DNA from 3 places in the Corallincola holothuriorum genome. Region 3 is predicted to be linked to each of the others. Evidence: riboswitches for the same ligand, from Rfam matches in the RefSeq annotation. Region 3 holds a riboswitch; each other region holds the start of a gene.
What was found. A riboswitch is a leader RNA that binds a small molecule or an ion and turns the genes downstream of it on or off. The one in region 3 is predicted to bind cobalamin.
Positions count from the first base shown of each region.

Region 1: it holds a riboswitch for cobalamin, as region 3 does, so the genes downstream of both, nrdA (class 1a ribonucleoside-diphosphate reductase subunit alpha) here and nrdD (anaerobic ribonucleoside-triphosphate reductase) in region 3, are expected to answer to the same signal.
Region 2: it holds a riboswitch for cobalamin, as region 3 does, so the genes downstream of both, DU002_RS04805 (ABC transporter ATP-binding protein) here and nrdD (anaerobic ribonucleoside-triphosphate reductase) in region 3, are expected to answer to the same signal.

Region 1 is NZ_QPID01000002.1:103,483-113,864, reverse strand. Features, by position in the region: gene nrdB (class Ia ribonucleoside-diphosphate reductase subunit beta) at 1-559, opposite strand, end outside; gene nrdA (class 1a ribonucleoside-diphosphate reductase subunit alpha) at 742-3,072, opposite strand; cobalamin riboswitch at 3,209-3,435, opposite strand; gene DU002_RS03475 (DUF2167 domain-containing protein) at 3,631-4,515, opposite strand; gene DU002_RS03470 (GrxA family glutaredoxin) at 4,785-5,039, opposite strand; gene DU002_RS03465 (AI-2E family transporter) at 5,101-6,183, opposite strand; gene DU002_RS03460 ((2Fe-2S)-binding protein) at 6,397-6,594, opposite strand; gene DU002_RS03455 (DUF3373 family protein) at 6,749-8,152, opposite strand; gene DU002_RS03450 (hypothetical protein) at 8,185-8,511, opposite strand; gene DU002_RS03445 (cytochrome b/b6 domain-containing protein) at 8,570-9,160, opposite strand; gene DU002_RS03440 (tetrathionate reductase family octaheme c-type cytochrome) at 9,175-10,382, opposite strand, start outside.
Region 2 is NZ_QPID01000002.1:426,421-436,802, reverse strand. Features, by position in the region: gene DU002_RS04835 (porin) at 1-827, opposite strand, end outside; gene DU002_RS04830 (methyl-accepting chemotaxis protein) at 881-2,497, opposite strand; gene DU002_RS04825 (NAD-dependent epimerase/dehydratase family protein) at 2,715-3,701, opposite strand; gene acs (acetate--CoA ligase) at 3,801-5,690, opposite strand; gene DU002_RS04815 (AEC family transporter) at 5,941-6,876, shown strand; gene DU002_RS04810 (histidine phosphatase family protein) at 6,897-7,463, shown strand; cobalamin riboswitch at 7,561-7,736, shown strand; gene DU002_RS04805 (ABC transporter ATP-binding protein) at 7,923-8,747, shown strand; gene DU002_RS04800 (FecCD family ABC transporter permease) at 8,740-9,777, shown strand; gene DU002_RS04795 (cobyric acid synthase) at 9,823-10,382, shown strand, end outside.
Region 3 is NZ_QPID01000002.1:581,157-591,538, forward strand. Features, by position in the region: gene DU002_RS05535 (LuxR C-terminal-related transcriptional regulator) at 1-1,755, opposite strand, end outside; gene DU002_RS05540 (protein kinase family protein) at 1,904-3,001, shown strand; gene DU002_RS05545 (CobW family GTP-binding protein) at 3,194-4,255, shown strand; gene DU002_RS05550 (hypothetical protein) at 4,331-4,651, shown strand; gene DU002_RS05555 (hypothetical protein) at 4,671-5,363, opposite strand; gene nrdG (anaerobic ribonucleoside-triphosphate reductase-activating protein) at 5,408-5,881, opposite strand; gene nrdD (anaerobic ribonucleoside-triphosphate reductase) at 5,881-8,016, opposite strand; cobalamin riboswitch at 8,173-8,386, opposite strand; gene DU002_RS19420 (RHS repeat-associated core domain-containing protein) at 8,494-9,264, shown strand; gene DU002_RS19340 (hypothetical protein) at 9,542-9,691, shown strand; gene DU002_RS05580 (transposase) at 9,925-10,382, shown strand, end outside.

The sequences.
Region 1 (10,382 bases), 480 kb from region 3:
CTTGTACGGGGGTATCACTACCACTGATACGATATTCACCTTCGCCGCCAGTAGCATATAGCTGTGCATGTAAGATCAAATCATCGTAATAATGAGAAACCGCTTCTGCACGAGCAATGATCTGTTCATTGTTGATGATGTCATCAAACACATCCCCCGGCTCTGCCAAAATATTGCGGATAATGTGGGTATACGAACGTGAATGAATGGTTTCACTGAATGCCCAGGTTTCGATCCAGGTTTCGATTTCTGGCAGTGACACCAGTGGCAACAGAGCCATATTAGGTGAACGCCCCTGCACACTATCAAGCAAAGTTTGGTACTTCAGGTTGCTAAGAAAAATATGCTGCTCATGGGCGGGTAACTCGGCAAAATCTTTACGGTCGGTAGAAAGGTCGACCTCTTCCGGACGCCAGAAAAATGAAAGCTGCTTTTCAATGAGCTGCTCGAATACCGGATATTTTTGCCGGTCATAACGGGAGACATTCACGTTCTCACCAAAGAACATATCCTGCTTGAACGTCTCAAATTTGTTTTGATTAAAGCTTTTATAAGCCATTAGTTTGTTCCGCTTTTATTGTTCTGTTTGCGATTCATTTAAATACCCCTCACCCCAGCCCTCTCCCCTTGGAGAGGGGGCAACAGCACAAGCGCACTCCCGTCCGCTTTTCTTGTCTCCTTCTCCCTTGGGGAGAAGGGCGGGATGAGGGGGCTTTTTATCCTTTAAAAAATCCGCTCAGGCTAAATCTTACAAGCGCCGCCTTCACAGCCCTCGTCATCGTTTTCTACAACGGTCGTTTCAGCTGGGCGAGCCTCTCCCATTACTGGCGACTCGTTGGATAAATGCTTGTCCGTCGCACCGTCGCGAGTGTTGTGGTAATAAAGCGTTTTCAGGCCGCACTTATAAGCACTAAGTAGGTCTTGCATCAGCAATTGCATCGGCACTTTGCCTTCGCCAAATCGCGCGGGGTCATAGTTGGTGTTGGCAGAAATAGCTTGGTCGACGAACTTTTGCATCACTCCGACCAACTGCAAATAGCCCGTGTTACTCGGGATATTCCATAGCAGTTCGTAGCTATCACGGAGTGTTTCTAACTCAGGAACCACCTGCTTCAAGATCCCATCTTTCGATGCTTTAACACTGACAAAGCCTCGCGGGGGTTCAATACCGTTGGTGGCATTACTGATCTGAGAAGAGGTTTCAGAGGGCATCAATGCAGTGAGGGTGGAGTTGCGTAGCCCATCACGCAGAATGTCAGCGCGTAGCCCTTCCCAATCACAATGCAGCGGTTCATCGCAGTAACCATCCACATCTTTTTTGTAGTGATCTATCGGCAATTCGCCTCGGGCATAGGTGGTATCAGCAAAGGCATCACAAGCGCCCTGTTCACGCGCTAATTGGTTAGATGCTTGCAGCAGATGATACTGGATCGCTTCAAAGGTACGGTGGGTCAAACCCAGCGCTGAACCATCAGAATACTTCACGCCGTTTTTGGCCAAATAGTAGGCATAGTTGATCACACCCACACCCAGAGTGCGTCGTTTCAGCGAGCCTTGCTGCGCCGCAGGCACGGGGTAGTTCTGATAGGTCAATAAGCTGTCTAATGCACGCACCAATAGATCGGCAAGTGGGGCTAATTCGTCTAACGACTTAAGCGCACCGAGATTAAATGCCGCCAACGTACAAAGCGCGATTTCGCCCTCTTTGTCATTAATATCCTGCAGTGGCGTTGTAGGTAGCGCGATCTCAAGACACAGGTTAGATTGACGTATCGGCGCTTTAGCCGGGTCAAACGGACTATGGGTATTACAGTGGTCAACATTCTGAATGTAGATACGGCCCGTTGACGCTCGCTCTTGTAATAAGCGAGAAAACAGCTCAACGGCTTTAATGGTTTTCTTGCGAACGTTGGTGTCTTGCTCGTATTGCTGATAGAGCTTTTCGAACTCATCCTGATCAGCAAAAAACGCCTCGTATAGCCCCGGTACATCTGACGGACTGAACAGTGAAATGTCCGCATTTTTTAGCAGACGTTGGTACATCAGCCGATTAAGCTGTACACCATAATCCAGATGCCGAACCCGATTCTCTTCCACACCGCGGTTGTTTTTAAGTACCAGCAACTCTTCTGCTTCTAAATGCCAAAGCGGGTAAAACAGCGTCGCAGCACCGCCACGAACACCGCCCTGAGAGCAGCATTTCACCGCCGTTTGGAAGTGCTTAAAGAATGGAATACAACCGGTATGATTGGCCTCACCCCCTCGGATAGATGAACCAAGCGCGCGAATACGTCCGGCATTAATACCAATACCCGCACGCTGACTGACATAGCGCACAATCGCAGAGGTGGTGGCGTTAATAGAATCCAGCGAATCACCGCATTCAATCAACACGCAAGAGCTGAACTGGCGAGTTGGCGTACGCACGCCCGCCATAATCGGCGTTGGCAAAGAGATTTTGAACGTAGACACCGCATCATAAAAGCGACGTACATAATCCAGACGAATGGACCTGTCGTAGTTAGCAAACAAACACGCACCGATCAGCAGATAGAGAAACTGCGGGCTTTCGTAGAACTCTCCTTTCACCCTGTCTTGAACCAGGTATTTACCTTCCAGCTGCTTCACGGCAGCGTAAGCAAAGTCCAAGTCCCGTTGGTGGTCGATAAAACCATCCATCAGGGCGAACTCTTCCATGCTGTAATCCGTTAGTAGCTGGGCATCGTAACGTTGCAGATCCACCAACCGACCCACGTGCTGGTATAGCGAAGGCGGCGTGTATTGGCCATAGGCTTTTTTACGCAGATGAAAGATGTTCAGCCGGGCAGCCAGATATTGATAATCAGGTGTCTCTTCCGAGATCAGATCCGCCGCAGACTTAATCAATGTTTCATGAATATCTGACGTGGTAATTCCGTCGTGAAATTGCAGATGTGCTCTAAGCTCGACTTGAGATACAGAGACAGTATCAAGCCCTTCTGCCGCCCAGGTGAGTACCTTATGGATCTTATCCAGATCGAGCGGTTCATGGCGGCCATCACGTTTGGCAATTGAGATATTTTTGTTATTCACCTTGTCGAACTCCGTAGCGACAAGGCAGGGGAAGGTATGACGCCAGCCATGCTAGCGTTCAGGCGAACAGCCGGGCATGGTCGAGCCACACACCGGATCACCCCGCCCGATGTTTGACGAATCAGTTAGTTGGTGCGAAAAACACACCGCGACGGCAGGTCTCCTGGCTTGTGCGTCTTCGCCTTGACTCGCCTTCCCGGAATCTCATTCCAGTGGCTATTGAGCGTGGCTCTGCACTTACAGTTGCGGGGGCAGCTGCGGAATTATTAGCGAAAAAAACACCACTAATTCACCGCATTCCCTATTAATCCGTGGACATTCTATTGAAGAAGCCCTTGGGAACCGTTCGGCACATATAGTGGTTCAAGAATTGATTTACGTCAACATATAGTGTTTAAAAGGTGATTTGATATACAGAAGTTAAATAAAAAATGAGCATTACAAATGCAAAAATTAGATTTGCTCAATGCTCTCCATTCGGAGAGCATCAACTCACGCTAGGTGTTGACCCCAATATCCCCGTCGGCGACGCAAGGTTTACAGGGTAACCTTCAAAAACTAATTTTTCTTACCCGTGATAGCGCGGAATATGCCACCAATGGCAACTAAAGCCAGCCACCAAAACTTTTTCAACAGCAGCAAAAAACCGGCAATAGCACCCGTTTTCGCCGCCAGTTTGCCGGCAACAAGCGCACCTAAGCCATAAGCTGCTACCTCATCATAGGTGGGGTCAAAATCTTCGTAACGATGACCATCAACGAAGTTCACCATCGCCAGTACGCTATCTAAACTGCCATTGATCTGATCAAGTTGGTTCATACCAGCAACAAAATTCATCTCCAGCACGCCTTTGCGACCTAAGCTGCGGATGCTGTAGTTCAGGGTATGATTGGGATCGTGGTCAAACTCCAGCTCTTTCGCCCAATAGAGTTGATGACGACTTTTGTCGTAGTAAGGTCGAGCTGCCCAACCGACTAAATCAATTGAGCCATAACCTGCTGCTTCGCGCTCACCGCTCTCTGACCGGGTATCCGCCTGCATCTCTTCTAACAGTTCGTCATAATCAATGTTGTAGGCATCTTCATCAGAAACATAACCATCTTCTTCAAATGAGATGACAACCGCCCAGGAATCCTCGTCCAGCGGAGTCTGCCCAGCAGGCAATAACATCCCTAAAGCGCCAGTGCCTGGCGGGTTTCCCCAAGCCTCGCTGAGCACACGCTCGGCATCTTGCGGGTCGAGATAATAGAAATCATCCGACACATGAAGTCGAGCCATACTGCCCGGCAACAGGATCTCGCCGGTTTGCGGATCCAGCGATGATAAGAACTCCGAAGACCATGCCAGATAAGCCTGATCTTCAGCACTCAACATCTCATCTTGAGCAAGCAAAGTGCAGGGTAAAACAGATGCAATAAAACAGAGGGCGGGTATCAATCTCATTTTCAATTCCTTTTTAAAACAGCGAGACAGAAATAGGGTGCCTAAACCCTTAAGTGGATGTTCTGACTAAACAAAAAGCGATGACAATTAGCCACCTGCAGTCGTTTATGCAGCGCAAAACAGGTTAAATTTACCGCAAGAACATGCTAATTAATCTGATTAAAGATAAGAAGTGGGTGTTTTAAGCCTGCTTTTCTAGCAAGAGAACTGGCAAGTGCGATAAATAGAGGGAGAAAACTCCCTCTGCAAGATAGGTATGGCGGGAAAGCCTACTGCAAATGCTCTTTGGCATAGGCATCAAACTCGGTAAAGCCACCAACATGTTCCTGATCGATAAAGATCTGCGGCACCGTTTCTACCGGCTTACCAACCGTTTTTTCTAGATCGGCCTTACTGATCCCCTCTTCATGAATATCGATGTAACGGAACTTAAAGTCGTCACGATCCTCAGTTAACTTCTCCGCTAACTCTTTTGCCCGCACACAGAAAGGACAGCCTGAACGTCCAAAAATCACCACAAACATAATCGTTCCTCGCAATTAACCAATATATATCCAATGACCGCAACCCCCTGTCGGCAAAATATTAACGGCCGTCCTGATCATCGAGAAAATTAGAGAACTCTTTTTCGTATAGATGAAACAGCACCAGGGTAATAGAAAAGATCAGTGGCCCATATAATAGCCCAATCAAACCAAATACCTGTAAGCCACCGAGCAAGGAAAAGAACACCACTACGGTACTCATCGATGCCCCTTGCATAAACAAAGGCCGCAGGAAGTTGTCAATAGAACCAACGACGACAACGCCCCACACCACCATAAAGATGCCCCAGCCAGTCTCCCCTGTGACAAACAGGTAAATCGCGGCGGGTACCCATATTAAGGCGGTACCGACAAAGGGGATCAACGATGCAAACGCCATCATCGTACCCCAGAACAGCGCCGGAAAGCCTGCCATCCATAGACCTATGCCACCAACAAAGCCTTGAGTGATGGCAGTCAACAATGAGCCCAGTAAGGCTGACTTGCTGACCTTTTTAATATCAGCCAACAATGCATCTTCCTGACTACGCGACAAAGGTAATGCGTGGCGGAAAAACCGGATCAACTTTTCATGATCCCGCAGTACAAAAAACAGTACGAACAGCATCAGGGTAAAGTTCAGAAAAAAGGTGGTGATACTGCCCAGCATGGCGGTAGAGATGCCGACAAACTGTTTGCCCATGCCGCTGCCAACATCCAATACTTTAGCTTTAATGGTTTCGGGATGCAGGGCGTCTTCAGGCAGCAGTTGGCCAAGTAGTTGCTTTATCTTGATCACCCAAGGATGACCCAATAGCTGATGGACATTGCCACCGTCAGCCCACTCTCGCACGGTACTGGAATAACTGACGCCCTGTTTAAGGATCGCTATCATCACCAAAATCGACGGAATAAGCAGCACTAAAGAGAGCAACAGACAACTGACAATGGCTGCACTGTTCTTGCGACCATTGAACTTTACGACCAGCCAATCATGGGCAGGAACGGTCAGCATACCGATCAATAAAGCCAAAATAATCGGCTGTATATAGGGTTGGATCAGCGCATAACTCGCATACAAGGCAACCGCTAAAAATATCAACAGCACCAAGCGATTAGAGCGCCCTTCAAATAGGTTTGTCACAGCAACATCCCTGTGAGGAATCAGATAAGTAAAACCACTATAGCGAGCGACCCAAGTCGTCACAATGAGTTAGCCAAGAAGATGGGGCAAAGGTCTCACCCCTTGAGCAAGCTCGAGGTGCAAGTGCACTGAGAACAAAAGAGGGCTTTCAGTATGGCGGAGGAAAAGATAAAGCATTCAGCGGAGCGCAGGAGCGGGAGTGATAAAACGATATTAAGCCGCACTGACAAACAAGGAGTCATCGATTTCAGCCAAAGCCACTTGGATCACCTGCTTGGCTTTACAAGCACAGTTGCCACATTGACTGGCAACGCCCATCGAACGTTTCACATCAGCCAAACGTTGAGCACCGTTTGCCACGGCTTCTTTCAGCTGAGTATCAGTAATGCCATGACAGATGCAAACAAACATAAACGCCTCCAAACTTCGATGAAGGCAAATGTAATCTAAATGCGAATCGTTATCAATGCCATTTTGTTGATTTAGATCAGTCATTGGTTATAAGTCCTGCAAGCAAAAAAGGCAGGGAAGAGCTCCCTGCCTTGTCATCTTCGCAGCCGTTCAACTAGAACTGATAACGGATCACTGCGCGAATATCTTGCGCATTTTTTACCGGTGGCGGCATCCCCATCATCTGGGCCATCTGCCAAGCATCGTCAATACGCATTGGCGTGCCGGTGGCATTGCCAAAGAAACCGTTACTGCCGGTATAGTCGTAATCGATGTAGGTATAACGCAGTTGCAGTGTCAGCGCCTTATCCACCAGCGGTAGATTGTAGTAGGCCTCGTAGGCATCGCCACGTGCGGCGATCTTGGAGCCTATCATGGTGTCTTCACCATAGGTGAACGAGCGCCAGTATTTGGAACCGTGATTGAACTCAAAACCAAACGAGTCATCGTCGAAGAAGCCCGGTACATTGACCCCTAACCAATAGGAATAGCCACGCTCATCTTCTGTTGATCCCAACATCGCCATATCACTGTTGGGATCGGTCTGCGACATAGAAACAGAGGCAAACAGACGGGTGCCGTCGAGGAAATCATTAATAAACTCCCCCACCCCGTTCATCTCGGCTGACAAGGTAACGTTATTCAGATCACCGAAATCATAGAAGGTCTGCTCACCTGTCATCATGATGTCATTCATATCGAGACCAATCATGTTGTTGGCATGATATGCCTGCAGTTTCACATCGTATTGACCGTCGTTATAGGGGGTAAAGATAATGCCCACCATATCAATGTCGTCGGTTTTGTCTGGATCTTTGGCGTAATCGGTTCCCGCTGGACTGAAACGGGAAGTAGCATTGCTCAATCCCCGTCCCGCACAAAATTTCAGAGCATTACCTGTGAGTCCAGTCAGCTCTTCCAACCGCAGATTCAAGCTCAGGCCATCAAACTCGACGTTGATTGAGTGACCCAGCGGTGAGTTGGCTTTGTCGAACCCTTCGCGGTGATTAGCGAGAAAGCCAGTGGTCGAAGGACGCCGACCCAAACTGAATGTCCATGGCAGCTGCTCATTACCGAAGAAGGCATCCCCCAAATAGAGGAAATAGGCTTGTTTCACCTTAATGGTGTTGTCGTCTAAGTTTTCACTCACCACCCAATCAAAATCCGCATAGCCTGATTCGTTACGTTGGTTATGCATGGCGGTATCGCCAAAGGCTTTGTTGTAAGCCAACTGTCCACGAAACAGCAGCTTTTCGTTATACTGATAGCCCATATTCAACCACAAACGATTAGCCAGTAAGTCATCGTTTGAGGCGGTCGAACCATCCGCCAACTCATACTCAATGTTGTCCATCGACACACGATAATCGACACTGAAGTTAAGATGATTTCCGCCAGTTTTTTTCTGTAACTCGCGCACCTGTTGCTTGAGTGCTTCAACATCATCGTTCAGATCCGCCATCGCGGGCATAGAAAGCCCTAACAGCACGGCGGCAGCCACACCAGTTAATCTCTTCATTGGAAAACTCTCTTATTGTTTTTATAGGCCGGCTAGTTGCAGTCAGCTAATTCACCACTGTCAGCCGCATACTTGATGGCAAAATCAGCGACATCCGGGGCGATCTTTTGAAAGGTGTCACTTTCCAAAAACTCTTGTGCTTGCGGGTACTGCTTGGAGAATTTCTTGATGAACTTCTTACCGTCATTTTTAAAGAAGCGCTTCCACTCGACTTTCAGATGTTCTGACGCAAACTCCTGACCATTGATTTCAAAATAGGGACGCAAATACTTGAGGTAATACTTTTTACCTTTATCAGCATCAGCGTGGGCACTGAACGACAGCATCACGGCAATCATTACTAAGACTATTTTTTTCATCTCTTTAACCTCTTAACCAATCACAAATGTATGTTCTATTTCCGGTTCTCAAACACTGCTAAACCTCTTCCTTACCGGTGATCATCGCCCGCAGATGGGAGGAGATCCTTTTACCGAAGGTGATCATGTACAGGTGGATCACCAGAAAACTGAGCAAGGAATAGGCATTAAAGGTGTGTAGCCATGCCACCCAATCAATGCTCTGCAACCAACCGGCCGCGCGTAATTCAGGGAAGAAGAAGTAAAGGCAGCCGGTGGCAACTTGTAACGGCAACAACCCGAACACGATCCCCAGATAACCAGCTCCCTGCAGCGGATTGAACTTCTGTGCCGGTGTCATGTGATGGGGATGTGACTCACCCTTGAATACGCCAAGCAGGTAGAAACGCACGGTGGCGCCAAGTCCCTCCAGTCGCGGCAGATACTGACGCCACTCCCCGGAAGTGAAAATCCAGGTGAATGCCAACACAAGTAACACCGCCCACGAGAAGCCAGCCCAATCATGCAATGACACGGCATCAGCAAAACCAAACAAGCGGAAAAAACCGTGCAGCTCAAATCCGGTCACGATCAGCAGCAACACCATCGCCGCCTGCGCCCAATGCCAGAAACGTTCAAATCTCTTAAAAATGACAACCACAGCACTCATGTTGTTTTCCTGACTCAAGAAGTTTTGGCATTATTAACGGCACGACGCCGTGCCGACAGATAGCGATAGCCACTATGGCCAGCCACACCGAAAAGGCCGCCAAAAATAGCCAGGGCACCGAAGGCGTCGACCAGCGAATGGGAATCTCGTCCCAGCAGGTAGAAATCGTTCAACCCCGCCAAGCGCCCCTGTTGCTGGTGACATTCAATGCAGTCCACCGCTTGCTCACCGGGCGCCACCATATGTTTGATAGGCCAGTAGCCATTGGTCTCGATAAACCCGTAACTGCCACTGAATTCAACATGGTTATTGTCAGCCCCTACCTGCAATGCTCTTTGCCAATCAAATTCAGTCCAAAATGCACCGGAGCTTTTTTTGCCATAGAGCTTGATCGGCAGGATGCGATTAAATTCAGTGTCATAGGGTTGTTTGCCGCGATGGATCTTAAATGGCCAGATGCGGGCATCCTGATCACGGTAGTCACCGGTCGGCGGGTTAATATCAATAGGGGCAGCCATCGGATCGATGACGTCCTGTAGAGTTTTCTGCTGCAGTTCACCTTTGTACCAGCGATACTCTGGCACCACATTTTTACCCCAAGTAAAGGTGCCTTTCTTCGACATATAGCGATGGGCTTCCACACCGTCGAACAGCGCATCTTCAGAGAATGGCTTGCCATCTTTCAGCTGACCCGCGGTGGACCAATCCCAACTCAATTTGGTCAGGTAAGGGCCTCGGGCCATCTCCGGAATATGGCAGGAGGCACACGCTACCTTGGCGGTGTGGTTGTCGAGTTGCCTTTGATCGTGGGGCTTGTTGCCGTGACAGGACTCGCAGGAGAGGTTTTTGCCATCACGCTCGGCGCGTCCCATATCTAATTGGTGATCAACAAATGCCACCTTGCCGTTGTAACGTCCGGCGATCTCATGGCCACTAGTTTTATGACAGGTTTGGCAACTGAAATTGAGCTTGTCACTGCTCATGTGCACATCAAGTTCATGCACTGGGTCAACCAATGACATGTCGGTGTCGCCATGTTTTACACCGTTACCTCCGCCCCCGTTGGCATGGCAAGAGAGGCAATTTTCTCGCTGTGGTTGGCCGACATTCTGTGCCACACGGCGCAGATCCACGGCGGGGATCAGTTGACCACCAATCAAGGTATCTTCGTAGTAAGGGTGGCCAGACATGGCCGCGGATTTTTTATAGGTGCCCGTAGTGT
Region 2 (10,382 bases), 150 kb from region 3:
TCGACTTCAATACGGGTAAACTCCCCCATCACCATCCAGTCGCCATTATCCCATCTAGCACCAAGGCCATAAAACTCACCGGTCTTATCATCTAACCAAGGTACCGGATCAATATCCGTTTCTGAGTGAAAATAGCTGGCACGTAACGTCAACTCATCCCAATCATAAGTGGATGCCAAGCCATAAACCTTTTTAAAGTTAGTTTCCAACCCTAAGCGACTATCATCGGCATCAACAGTAGACTCACCAAAAATAGGCTGAAATGTGAGTGCTGATTCATCGAAATCAATGACGTGAATAACATCAAAACCGGTGAAAGTAGAAACCGGGATCACGCCATACACCTCCTCCGACGGTCTTGCCCATGGATAGGCATAACCTACTTCCAAATAATCGGAAAGCATATACAAAGGCAGTCTTAATTTGCCCCCACGTATAGTGGTAGCGTCATCAAATTGGTAGGAGAGAAAAGCCCACTCAGCTTTTAGATCCCAGTCTTGGCGACCTCTTGTCACAAGTTGCAAAGTGGCAGAGATATCATCATTAACATCATAACTGGTTTGTACTGCCAATATGCTGTCATTTTCAAAGTCAAAACCGTCGTTGTCATAGTCGGCATAGCCAGCATCATTACTTGCACGCCCCATACCAACGGTAGCAAAACCATTGACATTAAAGCGATTGAGCCAGCTATGAACTTGCCCCTGAGATTCCAACTCGGCGACTTTTTGTTCAAGCTTATCAATACGCGCTTGATCATCTTCTGCAAATGCTGATGGTGCGGCCAACACCGCAGCTATCAACACGGTAAGTGCTTTTAGTTTCATTTCATTCTCCAAACGGAAATAGGATGGGCGCTCTAACGGCACCTATGGTTTATCTACACCTTGAACTGATTAACCACTTGCGACAGCTGTTCATTCACATCCACAAGTGATTGGCTAACGCCCTCCAGCTCAGAGGTGCTACTCATCGCGTCCTGCGCCATCAGTTGGATCTCCTCAACATAAGTACGTATCAGTTCTGACGTCTGATTTTGCTCTTCTGTTGCTGCCGCGATCTGGTCATTAAGACCCGAGATCGCTTCTACTTGGTTAGTAATACTGTTGAGTGATGTTCCGGTGTGCTCTGCCTGCTCAACGCTGTGGCTTGCCATATCTGTACCCCGGCTCATCGATTCAACCGCAGACTTTGACGCGTTTTGCAGCTCTTCCAGTACCTGCTGGATCTCCTGCGTTGAATCCTGAGTGCGACTCGCCAACGAACGCACCTCATCAGCAACAACGGCAAAACCTCGGCCCTGTTCACCGGCACGCGCCGCCTCAATCGCAGCATTCAATGCCAGCAGGTTGGTTTGCTCAGCGATACCGCGGATGGTATCGAGAATGCTGCCAACGTTACTGGTGTAGCTTTCCAGCCGAGAGATTTCGCCAGCTGTCTTTTCGACTTCAACAGCCAACTCGTTAATAGAGCCAACACTTGCCTCCATCAATGTCAGTCCTTGACTGGAGTCACCGCTGGCTTGCGATGCGGAATTAGAGGCCTCTGCCGCATGCTCAGCAATATGACCAACACTGACAAACATTTCGTTTAATGCGCCGGTTGTCTGATCTATCGCATTGGTCTGAGAAGCGATATTGGCATTCGCCTGTGCACTGACCCGAGATAACTGCTCAGCCATATCACCTAATGATGACGCGCTATCCACCGTTTGTCGGATCAACCCCTGCAATTTGTCGACAAACTGATTGAAGTAGCTCACCAGATCAGCCAACTCATCTTTGCCGTCATAGTTAACCCGGACAGTTAAGTCACCATCACCGCTGGCAATCTCCTCTAGTGAACGACTAACCTGACGGATCCCTTTAGTAATGTTGGCAGACACAGACCAGCCAATCAGTAGAATCAAAATGACCGTCGCCACCCCCAGGCTGATAGAAAAGCCCAAGGTCCATTGGCTGGCTTGATTCGCTTGTTCAACACGCTCGTCTACAGCCATTTGCGCCTGGCTGCGAAACTCGATAAGTTGATTCTGAAGTTTTTCCAGGACAGCGTTGCTGGCTGCGGCTTGGGAGGCCATCTGCTCCATCGACACTGTGCCTTCAATCATGCCAAAGGCTAATGCTCTGGCGCTATTAAAATAGCTATTCAAATTTCTGGATATATCAGCTAATGCCTTACTGTCAGCGCCGTAGCCGTTCAACACCTCTAAACTTGCTTTCAGCGCAGCCATCTGTTCATCCGCGCCCTCCAACATATCTTCTTCGCCAATCATCACCGCCGTTCTCAGCCCTTCGGCCACTTGATTAACGGCAACAACGCTCGACTGAGCCTCCTGCAGGATCGGATACAAACGTTCTTTCAATTCAGACAATCGTTCTGAGTTATCACTCACATTGGTACTGATAACCGATAGCAACACCACAAAGCTTGCTACCGATACGCCGGTAATGATGGCAATTTTTTTACCAATAGAAAGTGTTTTAAGCAGATTCATAAAGACAACCCAACCTCGTTGCGTTAACAGCAGTAACAGATTTGTTATTCAGAACTTCAAAGCTCTATCGGCAAACCACCCTAAGAATATTAGGCAATATTTCGAAAATATGATGAAAATCGATGGAAAAGCACTAAGTTACGGGGAATAGTGTGAACCAAGACGAGCCGTACAAAACAGTGTTAAATTTTCTGACACACTTATTAACAATGCAAGACTATATAAGTTTTTTTGCAACGAGCCAGTCGTTAGTTTCGCTCAAAATCTGTGTGAGTGGCACCTGATCGTTATAACCAAATTGCTCCCTTGCTTTATGGCTATCCGCCATCACTTTTTTTGACACCATGGCAGCTTTTTCTGGCGTAATATCTGGCTCCCTGTTGGTCAGTGCTGCCAATGCCTGCTTGCAGTAACCAATCAGCAGTAAGAATGATGCAGGGATGACCTTGGCTGACAGTGGCACCCGCTGAAGCTTTGCGATCTGCTCACAGACCTCTTTCATCTGGTGGTACTGCCCACCAAGAATATAGTTTTCACCTCGTCGCCCCTGCTCATAAGCCGAAATATGGGCACGTGCCACTTCTGCCACGTGGCAGAAAGGGCCGCCGCCGGGAGGGATCCCTGGCAGCCTGTTGGTTTTGATCAAGCGAAACAGTTGCATCCAATTGTGTCGATCACCCGGCCCCATAATATGGCAAGGGTTGAGCACCACCGTGTCCAAACGCCCAGCGGCTTCAATCACCATTTGATCTGCGCAGCATTTGGTATGTAAATAGTTAACACCGCTGTTTTTACCTAGCTTCTGGCTTTGCTCATTAATGACGCCTTGATGAAAACCATAAGCTGAAATACTCGAAGTATAGATAAAGCGGCCAATACGTTGCCGTTCAGCCATTTTCAGTAACGCCCGCGTGCCATCAATGTTGATGCGGGTTTGCCTGTCATCATGGCGCCGCCACACACTGGTATCTGAGGCAACATGGAACAGGGCATCACAATGAGCTGGCAATGCTTCCTCAATGCTGTCGATATCCAGCAAGTCGGCTTCAATCCAAAAAACAGCAAGATCAGCAAGCGCACTGGTATCACTACTGGCACGTTTTAATGCGTAGACAGTCCAACCCGTATCGGTTAACTGACGCACCAAGTGACCGCCGAGAAATCCGGTTGCACCAGTCACAAAGGCGATCTTGCTCTCTGTCATCTCAATTCCTCTCGCAGCCTTAAACATCAGCACAGTCAATAAAACATTCAGAAAAAAGGCCAGTCAAAACCGGCCTTCATTTACTGCTACAAACGTGGACTACTCCTCCAACGTGCTGAGATCGCCCTCATCCTGCCCCAAGGCTCGGGCGCGCAATACTCGCCGCATGATCTTGCCTGAACGTGTCTTCGGTAATGCATCAACAAAAGTGACATCTTCCGGCTGAGCAATACGACCAAGCTCTGCCGCCACATGCGCTTTTAACTCCTGCGCCAGTTCATTGGTACCGGCAACGCCCTCTTTCAGAATGGCGTAAGTATGGATCGCATTACCTTTCAGTTCGTGGGGTAAACCGATAGCAGCCGCTTCTGATACCAATGGGTGACTCACTAACGCACTCTCAATTTCTGCGGTACCTAAACGATAACCGGAAACTTTGAGTACCTCATCCATGCGACCAATGACCCAAATGTAGCCATCATCATCGACTTTCGCCGAATCACCGGCTTTGTAATACTCCTTGTCGCCATAATCACCCCAGTAAAGATCGGCATAGCGTTGGTCATCCCCCATGATCGTCCGTGCCATACCAGGCCAAGGGTTCTTAATCACCAGCTTACCCTCTTCCCCTGCCGGCACTTCATCACCATTGTCATCCACCACACCAATCTCATTACCAAAAAAAGGCTTGGTTGCCGAGCCCGGTTTTAACGGGGTAATAGGTAACGGACAGATCATGAAACCACCGGTTTCAGTTTGCCACCAGGTATCAATAATCGGACAACGACTGCCACCAATCACGTCGTAAAACCAACGCCATGCTTCTGGATTAATCGGCTCGCCAACACTCCCCAACAGACGCAGGCTAGAAAGGTCATGACGCTTCGGCCACTGATCGCCAAAGCGCATCAGGCCACGGATCGCGGTCGGTGAGGTATACATCACGTTGATGCCATACTTCTCCACCATCTGCCACCAGCGATTGGGGTACGGGTAGTTTGGCGCACCTTCATACATCATGATGGTCGAGCCGTTGATCAACGGTGCATAGACGATATAGCTGTGGCCAGTGATCCAGCCGGGATCAGCTGCACACCACCAACGATCGTCAGGTTTAATGTCGAATGCCATACGGTGAGTGGTCGCGGTATAAACACTGTAGCCGCCGTGGGTATGTACCATGCCTTTCGGCTTACCCGTGGTGCCCGAGGTGTAGAGCACAAACAGCATATCTTCGGAATCAAGCACTTCCGTTTCACACTTAGGTGATGCGATCGGTAAGGCTTTCAAATCGTGATACCAGAAGTCACGCTCTGACTCCATTTCCACGTCCAGTTGGTTGTATTTAACCGTGATGCACACTTCAATTGTCGGCGAGCGCTTCATCGCTTCATTGGCGATCGCTTTCAAATTGGTCGGTTTACCCCGGCGCCAGCCACCATCCGCGGTGATCAATACATGACTGTTGGCATCGGCAATCCGCGCAGCAAGGGCCTCATAACTAAAACCACCATAAACGACCGAGTGAGCGGCACCGATCTTGGCACAGGCCAACATAGCAAACACCAGCTCAGGGATCTGCGGCATATAGATAGTAACGATGTCGCCTTTCTTCACCCCCATGCTTTTCAGCGTGTTGGCCATCTGGCTCACTTCACGGTTCAATGCATAGTAGGAATAACTGCACATCTCACCGGCTTCACTTTCCCATATGATGGCTAGTTTATTGCGGGTGGCATTATGCAGGTGGCGATCAATGGCGTTGTGAACAATGTTGGTTTTAGCACCACTAAACCATTTAAAAAATGGCTTATTGCTGTCATCCAACACCTTATCCCAGGGCTCATACCATTCAAGCTCATTGGCTTGTTCCGCCCAAAAACCTTCTCGATCTTCAATCGAACGTTGATACAGGCTGTCGTAATCTTTGATTGTGGCATTCGCTATCACTTCAGCAGACGGATGAAATAGCTCCTTTTTGTCACTCATTGCGCTTCTCCCAGTGTTTGTTCGCTAGTGCGATTCTTTTCGTTATAAATTTTTGTCTGACTACCTTATGAGAAAAAAGTGAGGCCATGGCACTACCAGTATGATTATTGGTTCAAGGTGTGATCTATTTCGCTCTTTTTTTAGCCACAGCCAATAAATAGCGAAAGACAACCTAAGAGAAGCCTAATTCATTGTTCTTAAATGAGATCCGCCCTAAAGTAATGTCATCACTTCGTAACCCACTGGCATCATGGCACCCGTTTTCACCATATTACTGCCCGTCTTTCTGATGATATTGATTGGCGGCTGTCTCGGACGTTTTGCAGGTTTTGCCGAGCACCATTACAAAGGGATCGCTGCGCTCACCTTTAATCTGCTGGTGCCCGCCTTACTATTTAACGGAAGCTTGCATACCCAGTGGCCTTCGTCCATTCCATGGGGACTGTTTGCCAGCTATTACCTGCCCCAATTCATCATCTTCACCATCGCCTGGTTTGCCTGTGGCTATCGCCTAAGTCATCCACAACGCGCCTGTGTGGCGCTGGGGTCAACCTACTCCAACAACGTACTGATAGGGATCCCTGCGGTATTAGCTGTATTTGGTGAACCCGGTATGGCGCCGGCATTTATGATCATCGCCTTTCACAGTGCGTTGCTATTTACCATCAGCGGTATCGCTCTGGAGCTAGGACGAAGCAACACGGCTCATTGGCGACTGTTTTTTCGTGCACTGAGGAAGACCCTCACCACCCCCTTAGTCGCTTCTTTGCTGTTGGGGTTTGTTGCCAACGGCATGGGGCTGATGCTACCAAAACCAATTCAGCAACTTCTTAGCTGGCTTGGGGACGCCGCGATCCCCTGCTCCTTGTTGGTATTAGGGATCGCTATCAGCAAATACTCCCTAACAGGACTCGGACCACGGGTGCTAATTATGAGCTTGCTCAAAGTCGGCTTAATGCCGGTACTGGTATGGTGGTCGGTAACTTTCCTATGGCAGCTCGATTTTTTAGACGGTGCTGTTGCCGTGCTACTGGCAGCAACGCCGGTCGGAGTCAATGCTTACGCCTTCGCCCACCAGCATCAGCAAAGCGAAGCTGAAGTGGCAGCCGCTGTGCTTTTGTCTACGATAGTAGCAAGCATCAGTATGAGTGCTTGGCTGGCGTGGATGCTGTTACCAAATACCTGACAGGGGGTCAGTGCTTACTCATGGCAACGACAGATATCTACTTGGTGCGGCACGGTGAGACAACATGGAACCAAACACATCGACTGCAAGGTCACTTAGACAGCCCCTTGACTCAGCGCGGCAAACAGCAAGCAAAACAAGCTGCTGAGCTGCTGAAAACCACCTGTTTAGCTGCAGTGTATAGCAGTGACTTAGCCCGCTGCAGTCATACCGCTCAATGCATAGCTGCGCAACATAAACTGCCCTTGACCACGCTCAGCGGACTCAGAGAGCGCCATTTTGGCCCACTGCAAGGGATGCAGCTGACCGATATGGATCATCATCAGTTAGCACTATGTAATCTGCATGTGGATGGCTCTCCCGATGCTGCTCCGCTCGGCGGCGAAAGTGTCAGAGAGGTCTGGCAACGTAGCCAAAATACTCTCGCTGAAATCGTCAAGCCTCATGTGAATCAAGCCATAGTTGTCGTCACCCATGGTTCGGTTTTGGCTATTTTGTTACAAGGCCTGGCCGCTAAACCACTGCATCCGGTGCGCACCGGATATTATGAGAATGGCGCTGTCGTTGGCTTACAGTGGCAACACTGAGTCAGCACACGGTTCATACCTGTTAATAACTTGTTGTCTCCAGCAATATGCCGGATAATCTCGCCACCAATTCGTTGTGGCTAAGTAAGCGATCGATAACCACAGCGGTAACGATGGTGCCATACAGGCTTAAAAGGGAACGCGGTGCAAAACCGCGGCTGTACCCGCAACTGTAAACAGAACGCTGCACACTCGCCACTGACCTCCAAGGGTTGGGAAGGCGTGCAGTCAGAAGCTGTGAGCCAGGAGACCTGCCATCCGTTAAAACTGAACCTTGTATCACGCAATAGCGTGATAACACCTGAGCGGGTTACTCAGGGCAGTGTTTACCGGAACCAGATCTATAGCTTTCAATTCCGGTCAACCCGCCTAAAAATCCGCGCTCAATAATGGAAGCAATGTGGCGCATATCCAAGCTAAACATCTGTATCGACCTCAGCATCACAGGCGATACCACTGATGCCCAATCAAGAGCAACCGCTGGTGCAGGTGGACGCCCTTGGCTGGCAAGCTGATGGTCGCCATATTCTGCAACAGATAGATTTCCAGATTAGCCGTGGCACATTTGTTGGCTTGATCGGGCCAAATGGCGCAGGCAAATCCAGCTTGCTACGATGTCTATATAGAGTAAATAAACCATCCAGCGGTCAAGTACGCCTTAACGGTCAGAATTTATGGCAGCACTCGGCGCGCACCGTTGCGCAGCAAGTGGCTGTGGTACTGCAAGAAACCACCGGTAACTTCGGCTTGCGATTGCGTGATGTGGTACGGATGGGGTTAACTCCCCATAAAGCCGCATTTGCATTGGATAGCCACCATGATCTGCAACTGGTCGATGATGCCATTGAACAGGTGGGTTTAACGGCATTAGCACAGCAGCCCTTTGAACATCTGTCTGGGGGCGAGAAACAGCGCGCGCTGATCGCCCGCGCTATTGTGCAGCGTCCTAAGCTGTTGCTGATGGACGAACCAACCAATCATCTCGATGTGCGTTATCAAATTCAGGTATTGGAGCTAGCCAAACACTTGGGCATCACTGTGATCGCATCGATCCACGATCTGAATTTGGCCAGCGCCTTTTGTGATCAGCTGTTGTTGATCGATCAGGGCAAACTGATTGGCCAAGGAACCCCTGACGAAATATTAACCGAACGCATGCTCGGTGAGGTATTTGGAGTCTGCAGCAGTATCGATCAACACCCGGACCATGGTCACCCGCGCATTACCTACCACTATGGCTACTTAACCGCAAACAATAAGCCACCGGGAGGTGACCATGCCTGAGCAGTTATGGCAACGGCCCGCCTTTCGCTGGTTGGTAATAATGGCGCTACTGCTATTTGCATTAGCAACACCGCTGTTCGCAGCCAGCTTCGGCGCTGCCCAGATCGATGCAGCAGATGTGTGGCATGCTCTGTGCCATCATTTGGGGGGCAGTTGTGATGTCAGCGCGATCAAACAGCGTATCGTTATCGATATTCGCTTACCTCGGGTCATTTTGGCCTTTGTTGCCGGCGCGGGGCTAGCACTGTCTGGAGCGGTATTACAAACCGTCACTCGTAACCCGTTAGCTGACCCCTACCTATTCGGCATCTCTTCTGGGGCTTCGCTGGGGGCAGTGATCGTCATTGCTGTTCTAGGTATAGGCCATGGCATCGGTCTCCCCTTGGGGGCCTTTTGTGGCAGTGCTCTGGCCGTTATCTTAGTGATGGCGATGAGCAGTCGCTCCGGTCCGGGACAAGTGGAGCGCATGCTACTGGCGGGCGTGGCCACCTCATTTATGCTCAGTGCCATGACCAGCTTGGCACTCTACACCAGCGATCCTCAGGCCACCGCATCGGTGCTGTTTTGGACCTTAGGCAGTTTTACCCGCGCCAGCTGGGATAATATATGGCTGCCGGTCGTTGTCACCAGCAGCTGCTTACTGCTTTTTATCGGCTTCAGCCGGCAGTTAAACGCCATTTTAGCGGGCGAAGAGAGCGCACGAACCTTAGGTGTCAATGTCGCCCGCCTGCGCGTGGTGATGTTGCTGCTCAGCTCCTTAATCACTGCCACACTGGTGGCCTATTGCGGTGGCATCGCCTTTGTCGGCCTGATGATCCCTCACCTGGTACGCATGTTACTAGGCGTTAATGTACTGCGCAGCCTGCTAGCCACTTGCTTGGCCGGGGGACTATTTATGGTTTGGATCGATGTGCTGGCGCGTAAACTGCTACCGGGGCAAGAACTGCCTGTCGGCGTTATCACCTCGGCACTCGGTAGCCTGTTTTTCCTGATTATTTTACGTCGCCGCAGCGCAGGCATGGGGAGTTAGGCTTTGACCACCAGACAATCCTTCTCTGCCCCAGCCCCAACACTGATGGTGCAGGGGACGACATCGGACGCAGGCAAAAGCATCACTGTCGCAGGGCTTTGTCGCCTGTTTCAGCGGGCAGGCGTCAAGGTCGCGCCATTTAAACCACAAAATATGGCGCTCAACAGTGCTGTCACCGCCGATGGTGGTGAAATAGGTCGCGCGCAAGCGTTGCAAGCAGAAGCCTGCAAGCTTGCTGCTCATACCGACTTTAACCCGGTGTTGCTAAAGCCCAATACGGATATCGGCGCCCAGGTGATCATTCACGGCCATCCGGTTGCAGATATGGATGCCACTGATTACCACCAGTATAAAACCGTGGCTATGTCTGCGGTGCTGAGTTCATATCAGCGATTGGCTGAGCAGTATGAATTGATCCTGGTTGAAGGGGCTGGCAGCCCTGCCGAAATCAATCTACGGGATAGAGACATCGCCAATATGGGGTTTGCCGAAGCGGTGGATTGCCCGGTGATTATTGTTGCCGATATTGACCGTGGTGGCGTATTCGCCCACCTCCACGGAACGCTGGCCCTGCTATCCCCTAGTGAACAGGCCCGCGTCGTTGG
Region 3 (10,382 bases):
TTCCAATGCTTTCTGTGCGCTGCTAAGGTCTCCTTGTTGCAGGTAGATCTCAACTAAGGTGCGTTGAATAGCATCGTACAGGTGGTCGCTGAGCAGTTGTCGTTGCTGCGCGAGCTCATGGGCCTGCTCGGCTAATGCCTGTGCTTTCTGGATATGCCCGCGGATCTGCGCCACATTGGCTAGCCGTAAGGTAGCCGCCAGTGCGATATGGTGCTGATGTTCGGTGTTGGCCAGGGGCTGCAGGTGTTGCAGTTGCTTTGCTGCGTCATCGACCTGACCTAGCCATAGTAACGCCATGGCACGGGTAAACATGGCAGACAATCTGTCGTGGGGAAGTGTCAACAGAGGCAGTGCCTGCTCGGCATAACGTAATGCTTCTGCTAACAGGTCAAACTGATAGTGAGTCTCAGCCTGTAGCACTTTAAATCGTGCGACCTGCGGTTCATCCCATTCTGGCAAGGGCAATTGCTGCACCCATTGGTTACTCAGACCACTGTCTTTTTGTGCTTCGAGCAACCACCAACCATAAAGCAAGGCGATCTCTGGGTGATGCTGTTTTTGCTCAGTGCTTAATAGCGAAAAAACGTCGTCGAGCAGCCTGTAATGTGCAAGATGGAAACAGTGCCAACCGACACTCTCTAACCAATCGATTGCCAGCATGGGGCTGTGTTGTTGTTTGACCAGCTCGGCAGCGGCATGCCATTGCTGTCGCTTAAGCAGTGCGCGGCAAGCATTGTGATTGGCGATCTCCAATCGTTCGGGATCATTGATCACCAGGTAGTGGTTTAACGCCTGTCGGAAGAAGGGCACCATTTGATATTGGCCGGTGTCAGTGCGGCTGATAAAAAGCTGCTCCAGGATCAACTTACTCAGCCACGCTTTGTGTGGTTGCTGTGGATCAAGTGCGGTGAGTAACGCGTCATCAAACTGTGCAAATGGGACTAATGACAGCAGCAAATGTTGTTGTGCGGGAGGTAGGGGTTGGATCGTTTGCTGAACCAGGTAATCGGACAAGTTGGCGCCGATCTCATCAAGGTCGACCTGATCCGAGGGAACGCCGCGGCCACACAGTCGCAACACCATTCGCCAGGGGGCGGGCCAGCCCTGTAAAGCCTGTTGTGTTTGCTGTTGCCACTCGGTGGATAAGTTTGTGTCTACCGACTGGGTGAGTGCGGTCACCTGTGCCATGCTCAGTTGCAGGTCGTGACGGTCTACCACGGAAAGCTCACCCTGCAAATCATAATGGCTGAGCCAGTCAGCATGGGCATGGCGCGAGCAGAGGATCAGTTTGAACAAGCCTAAATCGAACAGAAAGAGCAGCAGTTGCTGAATGCTTGGCTCAGTGATCAGGTGTAAGTTATCACACACCAGTAGCGCGGGTTGACTGGGTTGCCATTGCTGAAGTTGAGCTTTTAATACACTCAAAATGGCGTTGTCAGAGGCCTGGCTTAGCTCTTGCTCTGCGGCGATGGTGGGCAAATTCAGCACCTGGGTGAGATGGATGACAAAGGCGCTGAGCAGATTATCGCTCGGGTCGAGTTTGATGCCGAAACAACAACCTTGCCACTGGCTTAACCAATGCATTGCCAAACTGCTTTTGCCGTAGCCTGTTGGGGCGTGAAGTAGCGTTATTCGTGTGTTCGGTGGATTTGCCAGTGCTGGATTGAGTTGCCACAGGGGGTCTAACGGGCTCAGCTCGTTTGTGCAGGGGGCAGCATCCAAAGAACTAACTGCCAAGGCTTCTGTGGCGATCATTGTTTTGTGCGGCGCTCCGTGTCGTAGTCAACGTGTTGCGATAAGCTGGTATGAAAATAAAAGATTCCACCCTAAGGGTGGATGATCTCTGTTAAAGGAGATGGGGATAATCCTGCCATGCTTTTAAGTCATCTGTATAGGAATGGATATGAACCGTGAACAACAGCGCCAGCAGTCACAGTTAGATTTTGTTGCCTCGGGGCAGGAGATTGTCGTGGGGAATGAGGCGCTATTGCCTTTGCCCTTGGCGCAACTGCGGCAAACCACCGCTGATTCAGCTTATGTCGTGGAGACCTTTGCCGGCGGTCTAACCGCCCATGTTTACCATATCCGTGTTGATGGTAAAGATTGGAACTTAAAACTGAAACGGCCTGAGAGTTTGGTTAAGAATGTCGATGGGCAAACTTCATTTCTCAACGAAGTGCAGCGACGGCGGGATTTTCAGCAGCTAAAAAACCAAGCTGCAACCAGCAAAGCGTTTGCCCATGTTGTGCCGACTGTGTATGCGTCGTTCCAACATGGGGTGATGTTATCCCCATGGATTGAGGGAAACTTGTTAACCGAATTCAATGAAGTGGTGCTGACCCAGTTATTTGATACTGTTGTTAACTTCGAACTTCAAGGGATCATCGAGTGGGATCTGTGCCCCGGTAATATTCTGTTTGATGGCCATGATATCTCGCTGTTCGATTTTGGTTACTGCTACACCTTTGATCCGCTCAGTGAGTTTAATAGTTGTGGGCTGGATGCGCCGCTATTCCACAGTGTGGAGCGGCTGGAAACGCGCAATTTCTTTGGCTATTTGCTGAAAAAAGAGAGTACTTGGTCGCAGCGGGAGATCATGTCGCTGTTCGAATTAGAGAAGCGACTGGCGTTGCAGGCCTATCAGCGTAAGTACGCAGCTCTTAAAAAAGCAGGAGCACAGCAACAGGTACTTGATTGGGTGCAAGGCTTTGTTCAGCGCTGGCAACAAGCTTTATCCACGCCTTCAGCACTCGATGATCTGTTTCTGGTAGAGAGTTTTCGTTCCCATCTATTGGACGTCAATGATGATCTGCATGGCCAATCCTGTACGCCAATGACCTTGCAGCGTTTAGATCGGGTAGAGCAAGTGCTCACAGATCATTTTGATGCTCTGAAAAAGCTGGATGGTTTGTTCTTTGGTGATGAACTGTTAACTCAGCAAGCATTGTTGAGTCGCACAACAGAGCAGCGGCGTCAGGCGAAGGCGTTCCAATTACAGTAACAGTGAACAGTTCTGACAACGGAGTTGATTAGAATAAGCTTTCACTTGGCTGCCGGTACGCTAGTTTTATGCCGTGAAACTGCGCCGCGTTGTCTGATTATAATTAGGTTGTTGCAGGCTGGCTCTGAATTGGCATCAAGCCATGATAAGCTGGCCTCCCCCGAGATTCTTAGTTGATTTTTGCTCGTGAAAATTATTACTCAGGCGATCCCCACCAATATCATCACCGGCTTTCTTGGTGTCGGTAAAACGACAGCGATCATGAAGCTGTTGCAAGATAAACCGGCCGATGAGCGCTGGGCCGTTTTAGTGAATGAATTTGGCGAAGTGGGGATCGATGCGGCCTTAATCAGTGGCGATCCGCAGGCCGCGCAGGGTGATAACGGCACGTTGTTCATTCGGGAAGTGCCCGGCGGTTGTATGTGCTGCACCGCAGGCGTACCTATGCAGGTGGCGCTGAACCAATTAATCAAACAGGCTCGTCCCGACCGTTTACTCATTGAACCCACAGGCTTGGGTCATCCGAAGGAGATTATTGCTGCGCTGTCAGCTGTTCACTATCAGGATGTGATTGAGTTGCAAGCCACCATTACTTTGGTGGATGCGCGTAACTTAAGTGATTCAAAATATCGACGCCATGACACCTTTATTCAACAGCATCAGGTGGCAGACCTTATTGTTGCCAACAAGTCGGATCTCTATCTAGGGGGAGAGCTTGAGGCGTTAGAGCAATTTCTTACCGAGTTGAACTTACAACATCTACCGGTTAAGCAGACCCGTCAGGGTGAGTTAGCGCTGGGGTGGCTTGCCGCACCAGCTAAAGGCAAAGATCCTGATACTGGTACGACTGGCGTCGGTGTTTCCGCAGCCGTCGGTGTGGCGACCAATGAGAGCGCTTTGAGTGATGAGCGCATCGAGCTGACTGACAAAGATCTTACTGGCTTGGTAAGGATCGATAGCAATGAAGATATGGGGATGCTCAGCACAAGTTGGATCGCATCAGGGTCGCTAACCTTTGACTATCTGCCGCTCTATGCATTGCTAACCGAATTGCCATTTGAGCGGGTAAAGGGGGTATTTCGTACCTCACAGGGCAACGTTGCATTTAATGTCGTTAATGGTGTGCTCTCTAGCTGCCCGTTAAAGCAGTGTGACGATAGCCGCGTTGTTGTGATAGGTGGAAATCGGGCCGATCATGATCGTTTTGAAAAGGGACTCAGGGGCTGTTTATCGCAGAACGGAGTATTAGACTGAGCGATGAGAATGGCTCTGTCTCGACACGCCATGGCAGGCTATCTAAACTTGGAGTTCTTACGGAGGTGTTATTAGATGCGTCAGCTTGGTTTCGGATTGCTATGTTTGATTTATTCTTCAGTGTCGTTAGCCATGATGGCTCCTAAATACCAGGTGGCAGAAGATTTGCGAGTGATGACCGATTTTATCGCCGCGCATCCAAAGGTCGCAGAAACGCTTGAATCAATCGATTATAAAGCGCGGACGATATATTTTAGCGATGGCTGCAAAGCTGTATTTGAAGTGCCTGAAAGTAGCGTGGTATCGCTGTTGTTCTCTGAGCCACCTCCGCAGTTAACGTTCAAAAGCAGTAACTGCGAACTGGAGTATGCCAATAAGCCTGATCAACCGCGGTGAATCTGTGTTGTTGGTGAGATTATTTGGGAAAAAGCCGCAGATACTGTTCCCGTAGGCTGAGTTTGAATAGCTTTAAAAAGAGCAGATAAGCAGCGCCGCCTGCTAGAGTGGCGGTTGCAAACGCAAGTTCTGGCAACGCTTCCACTGAACGAAATTGCAACCAAAAAAGAAGCATCGGTGGTACCGATGTGGCCATCACAAATCCCATCACTTTGGTCTCTTTCCACTGCCTTTGTAGCAGTCCGAAGCAACCGCCAGCAATCATTGCCAGTGGTAGTGTTATTAGAGCCAATAAGAATACGCTTAAGGTGATATCTGCATGAGGGGCGATTGCAGCGCTGTATATCAAAAGAAAGAGCGTGCCGAACAGCAGACTACAGAGAGTAGCTGAGCACCCCGCGAGCAGGGCTGGGCGTAACAGATGATGAGTCGCGGTTAGTCGATGGATCGTGACCTTAAACACGCGTCTCTCTTGTTGCATCTCACCAAATTTAAAATAGCTGGCGAGCAGCGTGTATTCTTGCTGGCTGATGGCTTGTTGCTCATCAATCATCGTCAGTATTTGTTCAGAGAAATCCAGCGCTCGCCATCCCTCGAACATCTCTATCATTACTGTCCAGTCGCTTGCCGATTGGGGTGTGAAACGTTTGAACAACGCGCCACGCTCTGTTCGGATCTCTACTCGGAAGTCTTGGAACATACGCGTGATCATTTGGCTGCTTATCCGTCTGTTATCTTGAGCGCACATTAAAGATATCATTTGGTGCAGTTGAGTGTAATGACTTGTTGGTTACTGCTGCCACGCCAAGGCAGTTCTGGCGATGCTAATGCTTGCTCAAACTTGCCGTCGATCAGCACATCTATCAGGGCGGTGACCTGCTGCTGTTCGGTGGTGAGTTGCCCAAAACGATAACCGGTCCAGCACCAAACGTCTTTGCCCTGGCACTCGTTGCGAACTCGGTTTAGTAGATGCAATACAGCGTCCAGATTGGCCGGATGTAAGGGGTCGCCGCCTGACAGCGATAGCCCCTGGCGGCGGATCCGCGTGCAGTTGAGGTCAGCAATGATCTGATCCTCAATCTCTGAGGTGAATAAGATCCCGCTGTCAGCACGCCAAGTCGACTGGTTATAGCAGCCCTTGCACTGGTGTTCGCACCCTGACACAAACAGGGTGCAACGGGTACCGGGGCCATTGACCACATCCACAGGGTAATAGGCGTTTAGGTGCATTACAGGTGCTTCACTCGGCGTTTTACCTCTTCCTGCTTGCCAGCATTAAATGGCCGCGCATCTGGGCTGCCTAAATAGCCGCAAACCCGACGCGTCACCGATACCTTGGCTGGATCATGGTTGCCGCAGCTAGGACAGGTAAAGCCTTTGCTGGTGCAATCAAATTCGCCTGTGAAATCACACTGGTAGCATTCATCTATCGGCGTGTTAGTACCGTAGTAGGGCACGCGATCGTAACTGTAATCCCACACATCTTCTAGCGCCTGCAGATTATGCTGCAAATTGGGGTATTCGCCGTAGCAGATAAAGCCGCCATTACTGATCGCAGGGTAGGCCATCTCAAAATCGAGCTTGTCATAGGGGTTGGTATTTTTCTCAACGTCGAGATGAAAGCTATTGGTGTAATAGCCTTTATCCGTTACCCCTTTAATAATGCCGAACTCTATGGTGTCTAAGCGGCAGAAACGGCTGCAGAGGTTCTCACTGGGGGTGGCATACAAGCTAAAGCCAAAGCCCGTTTCCCGTTTCCAGCGTTCAGTCGTCAGACGCAGATGCGCAACAATCGCTTGCGCTTTTTGCTGCAACATTTGGTCATCGAATGGGTGCGCATCGGTAGCCGTTTGTTGCTGGTTGTAGAGTGCGTTGATGGTTTCATGCAGGCCGATATAGCCGAGGGAAATAGACGCGCGGCCATTCCTGAACAGTTGCAGTACATCATCATCGGCTTTTAAGCGCACGCCACAAGCGCCTTCCATATAAAGGATCGGTGCGACGCGTGCCTTGACACCTTCCAAGCGGGCGATGCGCGAATCGAGCGCTTTTTTGGCCAACAGTAAGCGGTCATCAAGCAAACGATAAAAGTTCTTTTCGTTACCGTCAGCTTCCATCGCCAGCCTTGGCAGGTTAAGGCTAACCACGCCCAGATTGTTGCGGCCATCATGAACCTCCACGCCGTCCTCTTCATACTGACCTAAGAAACTACGGCAGCCCATCGGTGTCTTAAAGGAACCCGTGACTTGCACCACTTGCTCGTAGTTCAAAATATCTGGATACATGCGCTTCGAGGCACACTCCAAGGCCAACTGTTTTATCCCGTAGTTGGGATCTTGCGGGCTGCGGTTAAGGCCCTCTTTAATGACAAACACCAGTTTCGGAAAAACTGCGGTTTTGCGATTACGGCCTAATCCGGCAATACGGTTCTGCAGAATGGAACGTTGGATCAGTTTGGCTTGCCAGCTTTCACCCAAACCAAAGCCGAAGGTCACAAACGGCGTTTGGCCATTGGCGGTGTGCAGGGTATTCACCTCATATTCCAATGACTGAAACGCGTCATGGCACTCTTTTTCGGTTTGCGCTTGGGCGAACGACTCGGCATCCGATACCTGCCACTCGGCAGCTGTCGCCAAGTGCTTCTCGTAGCTGGCGGTGACATAAGGTGCCAGTACCTCATCGATACGATTGACCGTGGTGCCGCCATAGATATGGCTTGCTACTTGGGCGATGATCTGTGCGGTAACCGCCGTGGCAGTGGCAATCGATTTTGGCGTATCGATCTCCGCGTTACCCATCTTAAAGCCTTGCTCTAACATCCCTTTTAGATCAATCAGCATGCAGTTAAACATCGGAAAAAACGGCGCGTAATCCAGGTCATGGTAGTGCAACTCTCCCCGGTCGTGGGCGCTCACCACATCCTTTGGCAGAATATGACGACGGGAGTAATGCTTGGCGACGATACCCGCCAACAGATCGCGCTGGGTGGGGATCACCTTGCTGTCTTTATTGGCGTTTTCATTCAGCAGATTCAGGTCGCTCTGCTCCATTAAGCCGCGTATTTCCTGATTCAGGTGACTGGCTTTTTCCCGGGCCAGATCGCGGTCGTGACGGTACTCAATGTAAGCGCGGGCCACCGCTTTTTGCTCGCTGGCCATCAAGCTGTCTTCCACAGCTTGTTGGATCTCGTCGATATGCAACTCGGAAAGCGGTGCTAATTGACTCGCTACCTGCTCGGTGATCTGCTCAGCTATTTTTGCCGAACGAATGCCGACCACTTCGCAAGCGCTTTGTATCGCCAACTGGATCCGTTTGGGGTTGAAAGGGGCGCGACTGCCATCCCGTTTAATCACGACCTGCTGCATGTTCATCTCCTGAACTTATTATTCTGTACTGCTTAGATTGATGTAGGGCGATGGTAAGCGAGGGCAAATAGTCACAGCATGATAAGTAGGCGAACATCAACTAGCGCTGACCATATCGCCCAATCATTCATGTTGCACTGGTGCACCCCGCCCAGCATGGCATTGGTGATTGCGGCAGGTCTCCTGGCTTCTGGTATTGAGTTAACTGCCGCCTTCCCAGCGCTAAGCCAGTGGCTTTGCCCATCAGATATGGACAGAAGATGCAGCGTACCAACCAGATACAGTTACGGGGGTAGCTCCGGTTTCTCACCGGATTCCCTATTGTCCCCATGCTTGCGCATGTGTGCGGACCACAATCTGTATATATAGTGGCAGTAAAAAGCATAAGGCACTAGATGTGGTGTTTGGTGAACTACAGTTTCATTGATCGAAGGCAAGCTTTTGGATGGGTGAAACCAAGGAATCATTTAAAATGTGATGCTGCCTATGGATCCCGACGGTGATGGCAAGAAGATCTATTTCAATATGCGCTTCCCGGGCCAATACTATGACGGTGAAAGTGGGCTGCATTATAACTACTTCCGGGATTATGACCCCAACACTGGGCGGTATATTCAGAGTGACCCGATTGGCCTGAACGGTGGGTTGAATACTTATGGGTATGTTGGGGGGAATCCGACAGGGTTTGTTGATCCCAATGGGCATGCAAGAGTTAACGTTAACGGAACTGACCATGGTTATATGAATGCTAATGATTTTGTTGGGTTTATAGGTGGATTAGAAAATGAATCAGTCCATGAATTATCACTTTTAGAACATGGTAAACCAGGTATTATGATGGTCGGTGAAAATGGCAGTATTAGTATTCACCCTAACGGCTATGCAAGACTTAGTAATAGCGAAAGAAAAAGCTGGAAGTTATCAGATATTCTGCGAGATAAAATGGCTCCAGAAGGCCATATCGATTTGCTAGCGTGTAACAGCGCAACGCCACCGGTTGATGACCCTGGATATGGAAGCCTGGCACAAGTTCTGAGTAGAGATCTTTCAGGCATAACTGTATCCGGTTTTGGCTCTCTATACACTGGTAAAGATCCTCTCTCGGCAGTAGCTATACCTTTACCATATAAGGATAAGAGATGGATTAAGTCGATTTGGCAAATGAAAGATCACTTTCAAGGTGGTCAATTGACACATCGAACTTATGACCCAGGTTCACTTCACAATGCCGGTGGAGTAGCTTTCTAGTAGAAAGTTTTTCATTATCTGTTTAAGGCTATTCTAAGGTGAGATAGGTATGTCAACATTTCTAAAGATCTGTATTTTTGTCGTTGGAATCTTGTTTTTGACTATCCTATTTTCCCTTAGATTTCCTTATTTAATTAACTTTACTGGGAAATCTCTGTTGAGATGTCTTGACTATCAATTGTCTATAGTTAGGCTGCTTGACACTCACGATATCTTGCAACTAAAGACCTTCGACCTAGACCGGGAAATATTTAGCGATGCTTGGGGAAACGTTATAATGGTTGAACGTAATGAAGGAAAAGAAATAGTTTATTCATTCGGGGAGAATGGTATTGATGAGCATGGAGAGGGAGATGACTTGTCTCTTAGTAATGCTGATGCTCAAAAGGTTTATTATTGTGGCGAAAAAAACAATCGTCAGGATTAAACTATCCTTTATTAAGATCAAAGGATCAAAGGGGTCAGATCAAAGGGGTCAGAGTCGATCGATCAAAGGGGTCAGAGTCATTAATTTTGGCTGGTCTTTGTTTTGATTAGGTTGACTTTCTACGAAGTCGCCATTTTTGGCGGCTTTTTTATTGTGTATTTTTCGCTATCAGCGAAGTTGATTTTTTGCCGGACAGGGCTAGTTTTAAGGTTTTATGTCAAAGGACTGACGTGATGGCTAGGCTCCCTCGTTTAAATCTTCCCGGTATTCCTCAACACGTTATTCAACGTGGTAATAATCGACAGGCCTGCTTCTTTGCGGAGCAAGATTACGCCGTGTATTTGGATAGGCTCAGGCAGTACGCCAAGCAGTACGCTGTCAGTGTGCATGCGTATGTGTTGATGACGAACCATGTGCATTTGCTGATGACACCTGCAACAGAAAAGGGGGTGAGTCAGTTAATGCAATCTTTGGGGCGATTCTATGTTCGTTACATTAATCAAACCTACCAAAGGAGTGGCACGTTATGGGAAGGTCGATATAAATCGGCGCTGGTGGATTGTGAACGTTATTTTCTGTTGGTCAGTCGTTATATAGAACTTAATCCGGTAAGGGCAGACATGGTTGCGCATCCGGCGGAATATCCGTGGTCGAGTTATCAGGGGAATGCGTTGGACAAAGCGATCGCTTT